Skermanella rosea: one gene and its partner. The protein of the gene in region 2 binds, or shares a complex with, the protein of the main gene of each other region. Links are inferred from orthologs where the notes say so. Each region holds a gene or a part of one and is shown on either strand. Other genes may lie near its edges.

Region 1 (8,605 bases), 4.3 Mb from region 2 along the record:
GGGCGGCGAGAAGGCCGCGGAAGCCGGGCGCCGGGCGGGGGCCGCGCAGGACGGCGCGTTCCAGGTCGCGGGCCTGGGTGCGGAACCACAGCGGGTTGAGCCCGCCGCCCGCCAGCGGGTGCTTGAGCACGGCCAGGAGCGGCAGCGGGTCGGCCCGTTCGACCGCGCAGGCGGCGGTCAGGCGCAGGTAGGTGCCGACGGCGGTGTCGGCCAGCGGCCGGCCGCCGGAATCGTCCACCGCGATGTTCCAGCGCTCCAGCGCGGTGGCGACCCGGCGGGCGAGGTTGCGGTCGGGCGTCACCAGGGCGGCGGTGCGGTCGGGGACTTCCAGCGTCTGGCGCATCATCAGGGCGATGACGGCGGCCTCCTCCTGGGAGGTCGGGCAGTCGATCCGGGTTATGCCGTCGAGCGCGCCTTCGTCGATGCCGTCTAGCCCCCGCCAGGCCTCGGTCGTCGCCGCGGGCCGCATCGCCTCGCTGAGCAGGCGGGTGCGCGCCGGGTTGCCGGGGGTCAGCGGGCAGTCCCAAGGCTCGACCCGGTCGCGCGGCAGGTCGAGCTTGCGCAGCAGGCTGGCCATGCCGTGCTGGGGGTGGCCGTCGTCGGACGCCGCCGCGTCCCAGCTCGTCTCGTCCATGTCGGTGTCGAGGCCGGGAAGGACGACGCAGCCGTTGGGCATGGTCGCGACGACGGCCAGGAGTTCGGCGGTCGCCGGGATGGTGCCGGTCGAGCCGGCGGCGATCACCGGGCCGGCCGGCGGGTTGGCCCGCCACGCCTCGGCCTGGGCCTTGAGGACGAGGTTGCGCCGCTCGGCGGCGTCGATGGCGCCTTCCAGCTCCAGGATGGTCGGCCAGACATGGGTCAGGATCTTCAGGAATTCCAGCGTGACCTGCCAGTGCTGGGCGTATTCCTCCGGCACCAGCCCTTCGAGCCGGTCGAACGGCACGCCCTCGGTCTGCACCTGGTCGAGCAGGCGGGCGAGGTCGGCCGCCAGCCGGGCGGCTTGGTCGGCGGTGATGGACTTGCCGTCCTTCCTGAGGATGGCCTGGGCCAGGAGGAGCTGGCGGCGCAGGCTGGTCAGGGCGGGAGGCAGGTCGAGCGCGCCGGCGAGGCCGGGGATCTCCTCGATCGCGAGGCTGAGCTCGTCGGCGTCGATGTCGCCGAGCGGGCTCATGCGCGGCAGGAGCTGGGGAGCGCCGCCGGAGAGGCGGAGGAAGGCTTCGCGCAGGGTCCGGCAGGCGCGCCGGGTCGGCAGCAGGACGGTATGGCCGGCAAGGGCCAGCGGACCGCCGTCCGCCTCCACGCGGGCGAGGATGCCGGTCGCCAGGGCATCGACGAACGGTACGCCCGAGGGGATGTTGAAGACTTGCGCCATGGGTCCGGGGCCTGTGGGTTCCTGGTGCGTCGGGCGGAGGCGTGCTGGAGAACCGTAGGTCGGGTAGAGCGCAGCGGCACCCGACGCGGATGCACCGGCCCGTCGGGTGCCGCTGCGCTCTACCCGACCTACAGGAGTCTTGAAACCCTACTATAGGTGGGACGCGGAACGCAAATCTTTCCAAGATATGGTATCGTCAGGACTCGCTGTGGTGCGGCCGGACTTCCAGGTGCTCGTCCACCTTGGCGATGCTGGCCGGGGTCCCGACGTGGAACCACAGGCCGTCATGGCGCATCCCGTAGAGCCGCTCGCTTTCCAGCAGCCGGTCCCAGATCAGGTTGGTCGAGAAGGCGCCCGATGGCACGTCGGCGAACAGTTCCGGCTTGAGGATCTGGACGCCGGCGAAGACGAAGGGGGCGATCTCGCCGCTGCGGCGGCGGGTCAGGCGGCCCAGCGGGTCCATGTGGAAGTCGCCCTTGCCGTCGTAGCCGAAGGCGGCGACGGCCGGGTGGAGCAGCAGCAGGGCGTCCATGGTCTCCGGGTTCCAGGCCCGGGTCAGGCGGTCGATGGCCGGGGTGGGGCCGTCGAGCCACAGGATGTCGGAATTGACCGACAGGAACGGGTCGGTGCCGAGCAGCGGCAGGGCCTGCCGGATGCCGCCGCCGGTCTCCAGCAGGTCCGCCTCGGGCGACAGGACGATGCGGGGGGACGTGCGGCCCGCGAGGTGGTCCGCGATCATCTCGCCCTTGTAGTGGGTGTTCACGACGGCGGTTCCGATGCCGGCGGCGGCGATGCGGTCGAGCGCGTGGTCGAGCAGGGGTTTCCCCGCCACGGGGATCAGCGGCTTGGGCCGTTCCAGCGTCAAGGGCCGCATGCGCAGGCCGAGCCCGGCGGCCAGCACCATGGCGTGGGTCAGGGTCGTCATTATTCGGGTGCTTTCGAAAGGTCGGTGGGCGGGTTGAAAAGGGGAGCGCGGACAGGGGGCGGCAGGGTGCGGTCGAACCAGTCGCGCACCGGCGCCAGGGCCGGATGCTCCAGCTTCGCCTCCAGCAGGCGCCAGACGCGGGGCAGGTGGCGCAGATAGCCGGAACGGCCGTCGCGGAGATGCAGCCGGGCGAAGACCGCCACGATCCGGGTGTGCCGGACGGCGCCCAGCACGGCGTAGGAACGCAGGAAGGCGTCGCGGTCCAGGCCGGGGAACGCGTCCAGGTAATGGCCCAGCATGGCAGCCGCCAAGTCGGACGGAACGTCGCGCCGGGCATCCTCCAGCAGCGACACGAGGTCGTAGCTGATCGGCCCGAGGCCGGCGTTCTGGAAGTCCAGCAGCCCGCAGGCGGATGCGCCCGGACGGCCGTCGAGCCGCATCAGGTTGTCCACATGGTAGTCGCGGTGCATCAGCGACGTGCCGAATCCTACCGCGTCGGGGACGGTCGCCCACCAGGCCCGCTCCAGGTCGGCGCGCTCCTCGGCGGTGGCGGCGCGGCCCAGGGCGGCCGGGACGTAGACGTCGGCCAGCAGCATCACCTGCTCGATGAACAGGGCGGCGTCGTAGCGGGGCAGGCCGAGCGGAGTTGCCCGGGCGGGGTCGAAGCGCCGGTGCAGGGCGACGAGGGCGTCCACCGCCAGGCGGTAGAGGTCCGCGGGGTCGGCGCCCTGGTCCATCAGGCGGGTGAAGGTCGCGTCGCCGAAATCCTCGATCAGCAGCAGGCCGGCCTCGGGCTCCCCGGCGAGGATGTGCGGCGCCGAGAGGCCGAATCCTTGCAGCAGGCCGGAGATCGCGACGAAGGGGATCACGTCCTCCGCCGGGTTCGGCGAGTCCATCAGCAGGGCGCTGTCGGTACCGCGGCGGAGGCGGAGGTAGCGCCGCGCCGAGGCGTCGCCCGCCAGGGCCGTGCGGTCGGCATCGCCCCAGCCCTGCGCGGCCAGGAAGCCGGTGATGGTGTCTTCGCGGGGGGTCACGGCTGCTCCAGGCTCCCCAGGCGGTCGGCCCAGCCGCCGTGGCCGGTCAGGGTGGCGCGGCGCGCGGTCGCTTCCGGGCCGAAGGACAGGGCGATGTCGAGCCGTTCCGGCGGCAGGAGGGATCCCAGCCGGTCGGGCCATTCGACCAGGGCGATGCCGCCGGAGCGGACCTCGTCCCAGCCGAGCTCGATCACCTCGTCCGGGCCGCCCAGACGGTAGAGGTCGAAATGCCAGACCGGGGCCGCCGGGGTGTCGTAGGTCTGGACCAGGGTGAAGGTCGGGCTCGGCACCTCGTCGTCCGGGTCTCCCAGCGACTGGATCAGCGCGCGGGCGAACGCCGTCTTGCCGGCGCCCAGGTCGCCGCGCAGCGCCACCATGTCGCCGGCGCGGAGCAGGGATCCGACGCGGCGCGCGAGGTCCGCCGTGGCGGCCTCGTCCCCGAGGTCGATGACCAGGTCAACGGAGGGGGCTTGCTGACGCTGTGCCGTCATGGTCGTGCGCTTGCTTCCTTTACCCGGCCCCGCGGAAGGCGGGGGTTTGATCGTGCCCGGAAATCCGCTAATGAGGGGCTGGCAGTGCAAAACTCTTCCTAGCTTTTCCGGAGTCCCCATGTCGAGCCCCGAGCAGCATACCGATGTCGCCATTATCGGTGCCGGTCCCGTTGGTCTGTTCGCCATCTTCGAATGCGGCATGCTTCGCATGAAATGCCATGTGATCGATGCCCTCGACATGGTCGGCGGGCAGTGCGCGGCGCTCTACCCGGAGAAGCCCATTTACGACATTCCCGGTTACCCTTCCATTGACGCGGCCGACCTGATCGACCGGCTGAGCGAACAATGCGCCTCCTTCGGGCCGGTCTTCCACCTGGGCCAGCAGGTCACCGGGCTGACCCCGGCGGAAGGCGGGCGCTGGCTGGTGGAGACTTCGACCGGCACGCGGATCAACGCCCGCGCGGTGATCGTCGCGGCGGGTGTCGGCGCCTTCGGCCCGAACCGGCCGCCGCTGGACGGGCTGGAGCGGTTCGAGGGCACGTCGGTGCATTACCTGGTGCGGCGGCGCATGGACTATGCCGGCAAGCGGGTGGTGATCGCCGGCGGCGGCGACTCCGCCGTGGACTGGGCGATCAGCCTGGCCGAGGTCGCGGAGCAGATCATGGTGGTGCATCGCCGGCCCAAGTTCCGCGCCGCCCCGGAAAGCGTCGCCCGGATGGAGCAGCTGACCCGGGAGGGCCGGATCGAGATGGTGGTGCCCTACCAGCTCTCCGGGCTGGAGGGAGCCGACGGCCAGCTGACCGGCGTGCGGGTCGCGACCCTGGACGGCGAGGAGAAGGTGCTGGACGCCGACGTGCTGCTGCCGTTCTTCGGGCTCGCCATGAACCTGGGGCCGATCGCGGAGTGGGGCCTCGACCTGGAGAAGCACCATATCCGGATCGACCAGGCGACCTGCGCCACCAGCGCGCCGGGCATCTTCGCGATCGGCGACATCGCCACATATCCGGGCAAGCTGAAGCTGATCCTGACCGGCTTCGCGGAAGCCGCGTCGGCCGCCCATTCGGCCTTCCCGCTGGTCCATCCGGGCGAGGTGCTGCATTTCGAGTACTCGACCACCAAGGGGGTGCCGGGAGCGGCCTGACGGGCGACGGGACGAAACCCTTGGCTGTTTAAGCTGTTGTCCTACCACGCACTGGAGGATGACCATGAAACAGCCGCATACCGAACAGACGGTCAAGCACACCGAAGACCAGCAGAACACCGGCAACCACCATAAGCCGGACGCTCCCGACGCCGGCGGACCCGACAAGTTCGGCGGCACCCGGAAGGGGGCGGAGAACGTCGAGTCCGAGGGCGGGAAGAAGTAACCTTCCTCCCTTACTGGAAAGCTGCCTCCGCGAAGCTGCGGAGCTTGCGCGAGTGCAGCTTTTCCAGCCCGTTTTTCCGAAGAAGCTCCATCGCCAGCACGCCGATCTTCAGGTGCTGGTCCACCTGGTTCCGATAGAAATTGTTCGCCATGCCCGGCAGCTTCAGCTCGCCGTGCAGCGGCTTGTCGGAGACGCACAGCAGCGTCCCGTAGGGCACCCGGAAGCGGAAGCCGTTGGCCGCGATGGTGGCGCTTTCCATGTCCAGCGCGATCGCGCGGCTCTGGCTGAAGCGCTGGACCATCTCGCTGTGGTCCCGCAGTTCCCAGTTCCGGTTGTCGATGGTCGCGACCGTTCCGGTCCGCATCACCCGTTTCAATTCATAGCCGGTCAGGCCGGTGATCTGCCCGACCGCCGCCTCCAGGGCCACCTGGACCTCGGCCAGGGGCGGGACCGGGACCCAGATCGGCAGGTCGGCGTCCAGCACGTGGTCCTCGCGCACATAGCCGTGGGCCAGGACATAGTCGCCCAGCCGCTGGGTGTTGCGCAGGCCGGCGCAGTGGCCCAGCATGATCCAGGCATGCGGGCGCAGCACGGCGATGTGGTCGGTTATCGTCTTGGCGTTGCTGGGGCCGACGCCGATATTGACCATGGTGATCCCGGAGCCGTCCGGGCGCTTCAGGTGGTAGGCCGGCATCTGCGGCAGGCGGCCTACGCGAGTCCCCTGCGGGTCGGCCGGACCCAGGTTCTGGTTGGGGATGACGAAGTCGCCAGGCTCGACGAAGGCGGTGTACTGGCGGCGGTAGGCCTGCTGCTCCGGATCGTCGGTCGGCGACATCACCTCCATGCCGAGGCGGATGAACTCGTCGATATAGAATTGGTAGTTGGTGAACAGGACGAAGTTCTGGAAATGCTCCGGCGCGGTCGCGGTGTAGTGCTTCAGCCGGTGCAGCGAATAATCAACCCGCGGCCCGGTGAACAGCGCCAACGGCTCCGGCTCGTCGGCCGCCAGCCGGTGGGTTCCGTTGACGATGCTGTCGTCCATCTGCGACAGGTCGGGCAGGTCGAAGCTGTCGCGCATCCGGCCGAGCCGTTCCGGTGTCAGGTCGCCCTCGACGTGCAGTCCCTCGGGAAAGGCGAAATGGACCGGGATCGGCTGCCGGCTGACGCCGACCTCCAGCACCACGCCATGGTTGCGGCGCAGCAGCTCGAACTGCTCCAGGTAATAGTTGTGGAACAGGTCGGGGCGGGTCAGCGTGGTGGCGTAGGTGCCGGGACCGGCGACGAAGCCGTAGGACAGCCGGGTGTCGACCCGCGTGCTGGTGTCGGTATGGACGCGCAGGAACGGGTAGCAGGCGTGGACGCGTTGCTGCATCTCCTCGCCCTTGGCGAAGCGGCCGAAGCAGTCGCGCAGGTAGGCGGTGTTCGCCTCGTAGATCTCGCGCACCCGATCGACCGCCGCGGCGGGATCGGTGAAGTGTTCCGCCGCGAAGGGAAGGCCGATATGGCTGTACGAGTTCTGCATCGTTACCTCAAGATTCAAGACCCATCAGGGAGCGGGCGAAGGAGCCCGCCTCGAAGGGGCGCATGTCCTCTATGCTCTCGCCGACGCCGATATAGTGGACCGGCAGCTTGTACTTCTCCGCCAGGGCCACCAGGACGCCGCCGCGCGCCGAACCGTCCAGCTTGGTCAGGATCAGCCCGTTCACGCTGACCATCTCCCGGAACACCTCGACCTGCGAGTGCGCATTCTGGCCGGTCGTGGCGTCGAGCACCAGCAGGACCGAATGGGGCGCCTCGGGATCGAGCTTCTTCACGACGCGGATGATCTTCTGGAGCTCGGCCATCAGGTTGGCCTTGTTCTGGAGCCGCCCCGCCGTGTCGATCAGCAGCACGTCGGTCTTCTCGCGCCGCGCCCGCTCCAGCGCGTCGAAGGCGAGGCCGGCGGCGTCGGCGCCGGTCTCCTTGGCGATCACGGGGCAGCCGGAGCGTTCGCCCCAGACCTGGAGCTGCTGGACCGCCGCGGCGCGGAAGGTGTCGCCGGCGGCGATGATGACCGACTTGCCCTCCTGCCGGAACTGCTTGGCCATCTTGCCGATGGTCGTCGTCTTGCCGGCGCCGTTGACGCCGACCACCAGGACGACGTGGGGCTTGGCGGCGGCGTCGATCTCCAGCGGCTCGGCGACCGGCTCCAGGATCTGCGCGATGCTGGCGGCCAGGGTGCGCCGGACCTCATCGGGCGAGACCTCCTTGCCGAAGCGGGTGCGCGCCAGCTCGGCGGTCACCTTGGCCGCCGTCACCGGACCCAGGTCGGCGGTGATCAGCAGCTCCTCCAGCTCCTCCAGCGCCTCGTCGTCGAGCTTGCGCTTGGTGAAGATGCCGGTGATGCCGTCGGTCAGCTTGGTCGTGGACTTGGTCAGCCCCTCGCGCAGGCGCGACAGCCAGCCCTTGCGGGCGGGTTGCTCGGGTTCGGGGGTGAGCGCCGCGACGGGCTCCGGCTCCGGTTCCGGGACCGGTTCGGGTTCCGGCTCGACCTCGGCGACGGGTTCAGGTTCCGGCGGAGTGTCGAAGACCTTGGGTCCGACGTCCTCGGGCTTGGTCTCGGTCGGCTCCTGCTTGTTGCGGCGCCAGAATTTCAGCATGAAGTGCTCCGCTCGATCCGGCCGACCAGATGCTCGCCGTCGACGCCGACGATGGCGGCGCGCACGATGGCGCCGGGTTCGACCGGCTGGTCCAGGCGCACTTCGGCGAATTGCTCGGTACGGCCGATGGTTTCCTTTTCCGCCAGCACGGCGGCATGGGTTCCGACGCGCCCGGCCAGGAAGCGGCCGACCGCGCGCGCGCCGGCCTCGCGCAGGCGGGCGGCGCGCTCCTTGCGCAGGCCGCCGTCGACCTGCGGCATCTTCGCGGCCGGCGTGCCGGGGCGGGGGGAGTAGGGGAAGATGTGCAGCCAGGTCAGGCCGCAGTCGTCCACGGCGCGCAGCGTGTTCTCGAACATCTCGTCGGTCTCGGTCGGGAAACCGGCGATCAGGTCGGCGCCGAACACCATGTCCGGACGCAGGTCGCGGGCCCGGCGGCAGAACTCGATCGCGTCGCCGCGCAGGTGGCGACGCTTCATCCGCTTCAGCACCATGTCGTCGCCGGCCTGGAGGCTGACATGGAGGTGCGGCATCAGGCGCGGCTCCTCCGCGATCAGGCGCCACAGGTCGTCGTCGATCTCCACCGGGTCGAGCGAGGATAGGCGCAGGCGCTTCAGGTCCGGCACCTGGGCCAGCAGCCGGCGGATCATCTGGCCGAGCGTCGGGCCGCCGGGCAGGTCGGGGCCGTAGGAGGTGATGTCCACCCCGGTCAGGACCACCTCGTTGTAGCCGGACTGGACGAGCAGCCGGACCTGCCGGACCACCTCGCCGATCGGGACG
Region 2 (8,714 bases):
ATTCCCCTGGTGGCGGACGGCGCAGTCATTACGGGAGCGGCGCCGGGATGGCAACCGGGTTGCTCGGATCGCCGGGTCCGCTTCGCCCAGGCGCATACGATGGGAGGGTGCTGGCGCTTCCGCACGATTTCGGATAAATTGGGGGCGACTTGGCTCGAAGGATCATCGTCATGGCATCGGTACGCATCACCGTCGGGGGGTCAGACACCGTTCGCCTTGATCCGGCGGAGGTTCTAACCGGCGGAAGTGCATTCCGGCTCTCCGAAACCTGGAAAGGTTTCGTTCAATCGAGCTGGATCGGTGCTTGCGAGGTGATCCATCCGGAATTGCGTCCGCGAGAACCCGAAGAACTTTTGCTGCGCCGTGCGGCGGGCGAAGCCTGGGAAGATTTTTCGGCACGGCTGGATCGTCACTCAGGCGTGATGGATGATTCCACCGAGAACGATCCTGGTTTTTCTTCGATCGACTTCCTGTTTTTCCAACCACGCCCGAGCCAAGCTGTCGCCGGGAGGATGACCGAGCCGGAAATCCACCCACGGGAACCCGGCGATCGGGATCTGCGCCAGGCGTGCGATGAAGCTTGGCAGGCGTTTCTTGGTGATCGGTCTGGACTTTCCCGGGAATGACTCCGACGGTACTGAAGCTTCGTCCTTTGCAGTCTCTCAATCATCGGCAGGTTCAGGGGCTGCTTTCCGCAATATCACAAATCATACGCTCTCCTGAAGAACCGGACCGAATCGCCTCCAGGGATAATGAGACCTATTGCATAGTGTCCCGGCATACCGGCTTCGAAAACGAGATCATTTCCATCATTTATCGGTATGAGCGGATGAGGCCGACGGGGGCTGTCACTCTCTGCGACGGCTCCTCGCATGAAGGCGATCTGAACATCATAGACGTTCAATCGGTAAAGGCCTTACGTCCGGGGACATGATGAATAAGCGGGCCAAGCCGGGCGAGGCCTTCACGCCTTGGCGCCCTTGCCCTCCGGCTTCCGGGCGGTCGGGTCGAGCGGCCAGCGGGGGCGGGGCGCGAAATCGAGGCCGTCGGACTGGCCGAGCCTGAGCCGTTCCAGCCCAGCCCAGGCGATCATCACCGCATTGTCGGTGCACAACCGCATCGGCGGCGCCTGGAAACGGAACCCCTGCTTGTCCGCCAGGGCGGTCAGCCGGGCGCGCAGGTACTTGTTGGCCGCGACGCCGCCCGCCACCACCAGAGTGTCGCCGGTCGGGTGCTCGGCGCGGAACCGGGCCATGGCGCGGGCGCAGCGATCGACCATCACGTCGCCGACGGCGGCCTGGAACCCGGCGGCGAGGTCCTGGACGTCGGCCGGATCGAGCGGGCCGGGCGGCAGTTCGTCCAGGCGGTTGCGCACCGCCGTCTTCAGGCCGGAGAAGGAGAAGTCGCAACCCGGTCGCCCCTTCATCGGGCGCGGCAGCTCGAACCGCGCGGGATCGCCGCCCTCCGCCGCCCGTTCCAGCAGCGGCCCGCCGGGATAGCCCAGGCCCATCAGCTTGGCCGCCTTGTCGAACGCCTCGCCGACCGCGTCGTCGATCGTGGTGCCGAGCCGCCGGTAGCGTCCGACCCCCTCGACCGCCAGGATCTGGCAATGGCCGCCCGACACCAGCAGCAGCAGATAAGGAAAGGCCAGGCCTTCCGGCGCCGGGTCGGTCAGCCGCGCGGTCAGGGCGTGGCCTTCCAGGTGGTTGACCGCGACGAAGGGCAGGCCGCGCACGGCGGCGATCGCCTTGGCGGTCATCACGCCGACGATCACCCCGCCGATCAGTCCCGGCCCGCCGGTCGCGGCGACGCCGTCGAGCCGGTCGAAGCCGATGCCCGCCTCGTCCATGGCGCGGCGGACCAGGCCGTCCAGGTGGTCCAGGTGGGCGCGGGCGGCGATCTCGGGCACGACGCCGCCATAGGGGTGATGGTCGGAGAGCTGGGACAGCACGACGTCGCCCAGGATCTCGCGCCGGTCGGTGACGACGGCGGCGGCCGTCTCGTCGCAGCTCGTCTCGATGCCAAGAACTATCATTCGGATGCGATCAGGTTCGGGTCAGGGTTTCGGTCAGGATCTGCTTGGTGATGACCAGCGAAAGGCAGCCGTTCTCGACTTCCAGGAACTTCTCGGACGACCGGGGCAGCGGGATCTTGTTCTTGCGGCAGAACAGGATCAGGAAGGCGGCGATCTCGCCCTGGCCGAACCGCAGTTCGTGAAGCTTGCGGGCGCCGATCTGCTCGATCTGCACGAACAGCTGAAGCTCCGGCTCGGTCGCCGTCCAGACCCGCCGGACCTGCCCATGCGGCATCTTGTCCGGATGCACGGCCGAGAAAAGCCGGACCGCCTCGCGTACCGCGTCGTTCGAGAAAATCACCTGCCTGCGTTCCGTGATCATCCGTCGCCTCTCCACCAGCCGCGCCGCACCGCGGCAACGCGATCCCATCGCACCGCAGCGACGGGACATCGAGACATACAGCGTAAAAGCCCCTATACCAACGGACTTTCCACTTGCGCCGTCCAGGCCCATGTGGGGACTTCCGCAGCGGTCCGTAACGTCCTAAAGAAAAATCATGAGCATCCCTGTGCGAACCGGCCCCGTCCGTATCGGCACGCGCGGCAGCCCCCTGGCGCTGGCGCAGGCCCACCAGACCCGCGCCCGCCTGGCCGCGGCCCACGCCGCGCTGGCGGCTCCCGACGCGATCGAGATCGTGGTGATCAGAACCACCGGCGACCGCATCCAGGACCGTACCCTGATGGAGGCGGGCGGCAAGGGTCTCTTCACCAAGGAGATCGAGGAGGCGCTGGTCGCCGGGTCGATCGACCTTGCGGTCCATTCCATGAAGGACGTGCCGACCTGGCTGCCCGACGGGCTGGAGATCCGCTGCCTGCTGCCGCGCGAGGACCCGCGCGACGCCTTCTTCTCCAACGTCGCCGCCCATATCGACGACCTGCCGGAAGGCGCCGTGGTCGGCACCGCGAGCCTGCGCCGCCAGGCCCAGGTGCTGGCGCGGCGGCCCGACCTGAAGGTGGTGCCGATCCGGGGCAACGTGGAGACGCGGCTGCGCAAGCTGGCCGACGGCGAGGTCGACGCGACCCTGCTGGCGCTCGCCGGCCTGAAGCGGCTCGACATGACCGACCGGATCACCTCGGTGATCGAGCCCGACGTCATGCTGCCCGCCGTGGCGCAGGGCGCCATCGGCATCGAGACCCGGGCGGACGACGACGTGACCAACGCGCTGCTGGCGCCGCTCAACTGCGAGGCCACCATGGTCCGGGTCTCGGCGGAGCGGGCGCTGCTGGCGTCGCTCGACGGATCCTGCCGCACGCCGATCGCGGCGCTGGCCCGGCTCGACGAGGCCGGCACCTTGACGCTCGACGCGCTGGTGGCCGATCCCGCCGGCAAACAGATTCTCGGCACGGCGCGCCGGGGAACCGCGGCCGACGCCCTCGCCATGGGCCGCGACGCCGGGGAGGAGCTGAAAAGCCTGATGCCGCCGGACTTCTTCGTGCCGTGAGCGGACCGTGACCGGGCAGCCCCAACGCACGGGATCTCTTCCCGCCGGACCGCGGCGCATCCTGATCACGCGCCCGCGCGAGGATTCCGAGGCGCTCGCCTCGGAACTGCGCGGGCGCGGCTTCGAGCCGGTGGTCCAGCCGCTGCTCGAAATCCGGAACCTGCCCGGCCCGCCGCTGGAGCTGGACGGCGTACAGGCCCTCCTGTTCACGAGCGCCAACGGCGTACGAGCAACCGCAGCGCGTACGGCCAGGCGCGACCTGCCGGCACTGGCCGTCGGGGACGCCACCGCCCGATGCGCCCGGGAGGCCGGCTTCGTCCGGGTCGAAAGCGCCCGGGGTGATGTCGGCAGCCTCGCCCGGCTGGTGGCCGACCGTCTCGATCCCGCGGCCGGACGGCTGTACCATGCCGCCGGCAGCGCCGTGGCCGGCGACCTTGCCGGGGATCTCGGCCGGGCCGGCTTCACGGTGGAGCGCGAAGTGCTGTACGCGGCCGAGCCGGTGACCGGGCTGCTGCCCGGGACGGTGGAAGCGCTGTACGCAGGTACAATCGACGCAGTCCTGTTTTTCTCTCCCCGGTCGGCGCAAAGCTTTGTTAAGGTTGTTCAGAAGGCGGGGCTGGCCGATCGGCTCGGAGAAATCCTGGCTTTCTGCCTGAGCGAAGCGGTCGGTACGGCGGTGCGTACGGTGGGGTGGCGCGACATCCTCATCGCACGCCGGCCGGATCAGGCGGCTCTGCTTGATCTCCTCGCACCCGCCAGGACCCTTTCCCAGCCGGATTGAAAACGTCGGTTGGACCCCGGACCGGATCCCAACCCCGGACCGGAACCAAGTGCAAGAACAGTCAGACGAATAACCGCCAACGATAAACGCCCCCAGGGAATACGAGAAGGCCGCTCATGAGTCCCCGTCCCCCCGACCAATCGGATAACGACCCGACCGTGCCGGATCCGTCCGACGGCACCAACCCGACCGGCTCCGCAGCCGAGCGCATCATCGAGAAGTTCGGCGGCATCCGCCCTATGGCCCACAAGCTGGGCATGCCGGTCACGACGGTCCAGGGATGGAAGAAGCGCGGAGCGATCCCCAGCGCGCGCCATCCCGACCTGCTCGCCGCCGCCGGCCGCCACAACGTGTCGCTGGACCAGGCCGAGCTCGACGCGGCCGCCCCGGCCGACGAGCGCACCAGCGAGGATCGCACGGTCGAAGATCGCGCAGCGGACGAGACGACGCCCGCCGGCATCATCGCGCCGGAGCCCTCCGCCGCCGACACGCCGGCGGCCGGGACTCCCTCGGCCACGCCTTGGAGCAGCCCGCGCAGCTACGAGCGGCCCGCCGACACCTCGACCGAGCCCGAAACAGAAACCGCGACCAGGACCATGGCTGAGCCGACCCATCACGACCAAGAGCCGGTCCGCACGTCCGAACCCGCCCGGACGTCCGGCGGCGGCAAGGGCCTCGCGACCTTCGCCATCCTGCTGGCGCTGGCCGGCACCGGGGCGGCCGTCACCGCGCCCCAGTGGGGACCGCAGGTCATCCCGCAGATCTGGCCGCCGCGCACCGGCGCCGACACCGGTGCTTCCCAGCAGATCTCCGCGCTCGAACAGCGGGTCCAGGAGCTGGCGTCGCGCGGCACGGATACCGCGCCGCTGAACGAGCGGATTTCGCAACTCGAGCAGCGCCTGTCCGAAGTGTCCCAGGCGCAGTCGCAGCAGCAGCCGGAGCAGTCCGGTCCGGCCGGCCTCGACCAGGCCCAGGTCGAAGCGATCGTGCAGGACCGCGTCCAGCAACTCGCCGGCCGGATCGGCGCGCTGGAGCAGCGGCCCCAGCCGCAGCCGGGCGTCGACCGCCAGGCCCTCGACGCCCGCGTCGCTCCCCTGGAGCAGCAGCTCCAGGCACTCTCCCAGGTCCGCGACCGGGTGCAGCAGCTCGAAGGCCGCGTCGGCACGCTCGACCAGCAGCAGGCGCAGGCCATCGCGCAGCTGCGCAGCAGCGTCGCCGGGCTGGAGCAGGAGGCCAACCGCCTCGCCCAGGAGATCAACAACACCTCGAACCGCGCCGCCCAGGTGGCCGAGACGCTGACCCTGCGCCAGGCCCAGGAAAGCAAGGCCCAGGCCCTGGTGCTCGCTGCCGGCCAGCTCCGCGCGGCGCTCCAGAGCTCGCGGCCGTTCGCGTCCGAACTGTCCGCGGTGCGCGCGGTCAACCTGCAGGATCCGCAGGTGGTGCAGGCGCTCGGCGCGATCGAGCCCCATGCCGCCGACGGGATCCCGACCGAGGCGCAACTGAACGAGCGGTTCTCCGACGTCGCGGGCGAGATCGTCCGCGCCGGGGTGCTCGCCAGCGGCGAAGGCGGCCAATGGTGGGACAAGGCGCTCTCGACCGCCTCCTCCCTGGTCAGCGTCCGGCGGACCGCCGGCGAGATCGAAGGCAGCGGCGCCGACGCGGTCACCGCCCGGGCGGAGCGCAACCTGAAGTCCGGCCGCCTGGACGAGGCCGTCAAGGAGCTCGAGTCCCTGACCGGCGAGCCGGCCAAGGTGGCCCAGCCCTGGATCGAGGACGCCAAGGCGCGCCTCGCCGCCAACGAGGCCGGCGCGCTGCTGACCGGCCAGGCCATCGCCCGCCTGGCGGGCTCCGCCGGAGGCAACCAATAATGACCCGCGCCATCTGGTTCCTGATCAAGCTGGCGATCGTCGTCGCGATCGCCATCTATCTCGTCGAAAACCCCGGCGCGGTCACGATCGACTGGCAGGGCTACGTCATCAACACGTCCTTCGCCATGCTGCTGCTGGTGACGGTGGCGATCATCGCGATCGTGGCGCTGGCCTACCGGCTGTATCGAGGCGTCCGCGGCGCGCCGGGGGCCTTCGGCCGCCGCAGCCGGGCACGCAAGCGCGAGCGTGGCTACCGGGCGCTGACCCGCGGCATGGTCGCGGTGGCGGCCGGCGACGCCGCCGGCGCGCGGCGCTATGCCCGCGAGGCCGACACCATGCTGCGCGACCCGCCGCTGACCATGCTGCTGTCGGCCCAGGCCGCCCAGCTGAACGGCGACGAGAAGGCGGCGGAACGCTATTTCCAGACCATGCTGGAACGGCCGGAGACGGCCTTCCTCGGCGTGCGCGGCCTGCTGACCCAGGCGATCCGGGACGGCAACCAGACCGAGGCGCTGCAGCTGGCCCGCCGGGCCAAGTCTCTCCAGCCGCAGACGCCGTGGGTGCTCACCACCCTGTTCGACCTGGAGACCCGGGCCGCCCAGTGGGGCCGGGCCGAGCAGACCCTGCTCGACGGCATGAAGTCGGGTGCCTTCCCGGCGGAGGCCGGCCGGCACCACCGCGCCGCCCTGTTGCTGGAACGCAGCTACGAGGCCGAGCTGGAGGGGCATCACGACGATGCCCTGCGCCACGCCCAGGCCGCCGCCAAGCTGGAACCCGCGTTCCCGCCGGCCGCCTCGCGCCTGGCCCGCCTGCTGGCCCGCACCGGCAAGCACCGCAAGGCCGGCAAGGTGATCGAGAAGGCCTGGAGCACCCGGCCGCATCCCGAACTGGCCGACGCCTACCGCGACATCAGCCCGGACAGCGACCCGCTGGCCCAGGTCAAGCGGTTCGAGCGGCTCCAGTCGATGGTGCCCAACGACCTGGAGGGACATGTGGCCCTGGCCCGCGCCGCCATGGCCGCCAAGCTGTGGGGCGAGGCCCGCAACCACCTGAGCAAGGCGCTGGCGGAGCGTCCGAGCGACCGGGTCTACCGCATGCTGGCCGAACTGGCCGAGGCGGAGCACGGCGACATCGCCGCCGCCCGCGACTGGCTGGCCAAGGCCGCCAACGCCGAGCCGGACCCGATCTGGGTCTGCAAGGAATGCGGCACCCTGTCAAAGTCCTGGCGCAGCCTCTGCGGCCAGTGCGGCGCCTTCGACAGCATGGAATGGAAGCTCCCTAGCGTTGCCATCCAGATCGCCGAACCCCACCGCCTGCCGCCCGCGAAGCCCTCCGAGTCCCCCGCTTCGCCCCAGCCGGCGACCACGACGACGGTGGTGCAGCAGCCGGAGGATACGCCGGCGGCCGCTCCGCCGCAGGGAACACAGCAGGGAACCACGGCGCAGCAGCCGCAACCGGCTGCGGGTTAGGAACGTCCTGTCAAGCCTGGAGAGCCGCCGCGTGGCGGCTCTTCTCGTTCTGGCCCTCAGCACTGCCTCTGCCGGCGCTCTATCGGTCGGGAGGTTCAAGAGATGATCGCCGTGAAGCAGACCCGCCCCTCGCATCATTCCGGCACGATCCGGCCCGCTACGCCCGACGACCTCACGGCCCTCAAGGCGATCATCGATGCGAACGGCCTGTTTCCCTCGGGCATGCTGGACGAGATGATGGCCGGCTATCTCAACGGCGATGCCGGCGACGACGCTTGGCTTGCCGACGACGACAATGGGCCGGTAGCGGTCGCCTACTACGCGCCCGAGCGGATGACCGCGGGAACCTGGAACCTGTACCTGATCGCCGTACATCCCGACTGCCAAGGGCAGGGGCGCGGTGCCGCCCTGCTGCGCCACATCGAACGGATACTGGCGATACGGGGCGAGCGCCTGCTTCTGGTGGAGACTTCGGGACTTCCGGATTTCGAGCGCACGCGGGCGTTCTACCGCAAGTGCGGCTACGAGGAGGAAGGCCGGATACGGGACTTCTACCAAGCCGACGAGGACAAGGTGATTTTCCGGAAGGCGCTCGTCCCGGCTTAGACCCGCCCCCGAGCCTTTTCCGATTCGACAAGCCCCCCTCCGCGCGCTAAACCGCGCGGCATGACCGACAGCACGCTGGCATCCCGCAACGCCGCCCTCGACCTGCTCGAGTCGGTGCTGCGCAAGAAGATCCCGCTCGACGATGCGTTCGACGCGCACGAGGGGCTGGACGCCCTGGAGCCGCGCGACCGCGCCTTCGTAAGGCTGATGGTGGCGACCGTCCTGCGCCGCCTGGGACAGATCGACGCCCTGGTGTCGGCGGCCCTGACCAAGCCCGACCCGGTCCGCGCCGGCGTCCTCGACATCCTGCGGCTCGGCACGGCCCAGCTCGTGTTCCTCGACACGCCGCCGCACGCCGCGGTCGACACCTCGGTGGCCGCGGCGGAACAGCGCGGGCTCAGCCATTACAAGGGCCTGATCAACGCCGTGCTGCGCCGGGTCGCCCGCGAGGGCGCCGACCAGGCGAAGAAGCAG

The links.
Region 1: the proteins of tsaD (region 2) and tsaE are in contact, whole or in part, in a crystal structure (PDB 6N9A), measured with the Thermotoga maritima proteins. The link is inferred for Skermanella rosea from one-to-one orthologs. Residues at the interface, in WP_004082750.1 of Thermotoga maritima: Cys10, Asp11, Arg49, His50, Leu82, Gly84, Gly135, Gly136, Glu154, Thr155, Leu156, Asp157, Asp158, Ser159, Glu162, Asp165, Lys166, Arg169, Leu170, Tyr175, Lys213, Thr214, Leu217, Tyr218, Gln221, Arg222, Asn324; in WP_004082108.1 of Thermotoga maritima: Leu37, Gly38, Lys46, Lys57, Val59, Lys60, Ser61, Thr63, Phe64, Thr65, Leu66, Met67, Val69, Pro71, Tyr82, Arg83, Leu84, Asp86, Asp88, Phe89, Asp93, Ile128, Asp130, Glu131, Arg134.

Annotation. Positions count from the first base shown.
Region 1 is NZ_CP086111.1:1,703,312-1,711,916, forward strand. What follows is about bases 2,076-4,893. They hold tsaE (tRNA (adenosine(37)-N6)-threonylcarbamoyltransferase complex ATPase subunit type 1 TsaE), read right to left. Parts: upstream 3,823-4,893; coding sequence 3,328-3,822; downstream 2,076-3,327. Other genes in these bases: JL101_RS07855 (nucleotidyltransferase family protein), read right to left, coding at 2,076-2,297; JL101_RS07860 (aminoglycoside phosphotransferase family protein), read right to left, coding at 2,297-3,331; JL101_RS07870 (NAD(P)/FAD-dependent oxidoreductase), read left to right, coding at 3,941-4,893. In the rest of the region: double-strand break repair protein AddB, read right to left, coding at 1-1,372; more of JL101_RS07855, read right to left, coding at 1,569-2,075; more of JL101_RS07870, read left to right, coding at 4,894-4,963; JL101_RS07875 (hypothetical protein), read left to right, coding at 5,028-5,189; JL101_RS07880 (AMP nucleosidase), read right to left, coding at 5,200-6,711; signal recognition particle-docking protein FtsY, read right to left, coding at 6,719-7,828; tRNA (N(6)-L-threonylcarbamoyladenosine(37)-C(2))-methylthiotransferase MtaB, read right to left, coding at 7,822-8,605. UniProt on the Escherichia coli protein: Required for the formation of a threonylcarbamoyl group on adenosine at position 37 (t(6)A37) in tRNAs that read codons beginning with adenine.
Region 2 is NZ_CP086111.1:5,995,755-6,004,468, forward strand. The notes cover bases 1-2,927. They hold tsaD (tRNA (adenosine(37)-N6)-threonylcarbamoyltransferase complex transferase subunit TsaD), read right to left. Parts: upstream 2,036-2,927; coding sequence 965-2,035; downstream 1-964. Other genes in these bases: JL101_RS28085 (hypothetical protein), read left to right, coding at 171-626; JL101_RS28095 (hypothetical protein), read right to left, coding at 2,046-2,396; hemC (hydroxymethylbilane synthase), read left to right, coding at 2,572-2,927. In the rest of the region: more of hemC, read left to right, coding at 2,928-3,516; JL101_RS28105 (uroporphyrinogen-III synthase), read left to right, coding at 3,524-4,297; JL101_RS28110 (COG4223 family protein), read left to right, coding at 4,414-6,165; JL101_RS28115 (heme biosynthesis protein HemY), read left to right, coding at 6,165-7,634; JL101_RS28120 (GNAT family N-acetyltransferase), read left to right, coding at 7,737-8,240; JL101_RS28125 (RsmB/NOP family class I SAM-dependent RNA methyltransferase), read left to right, coding at 8,301-8,714.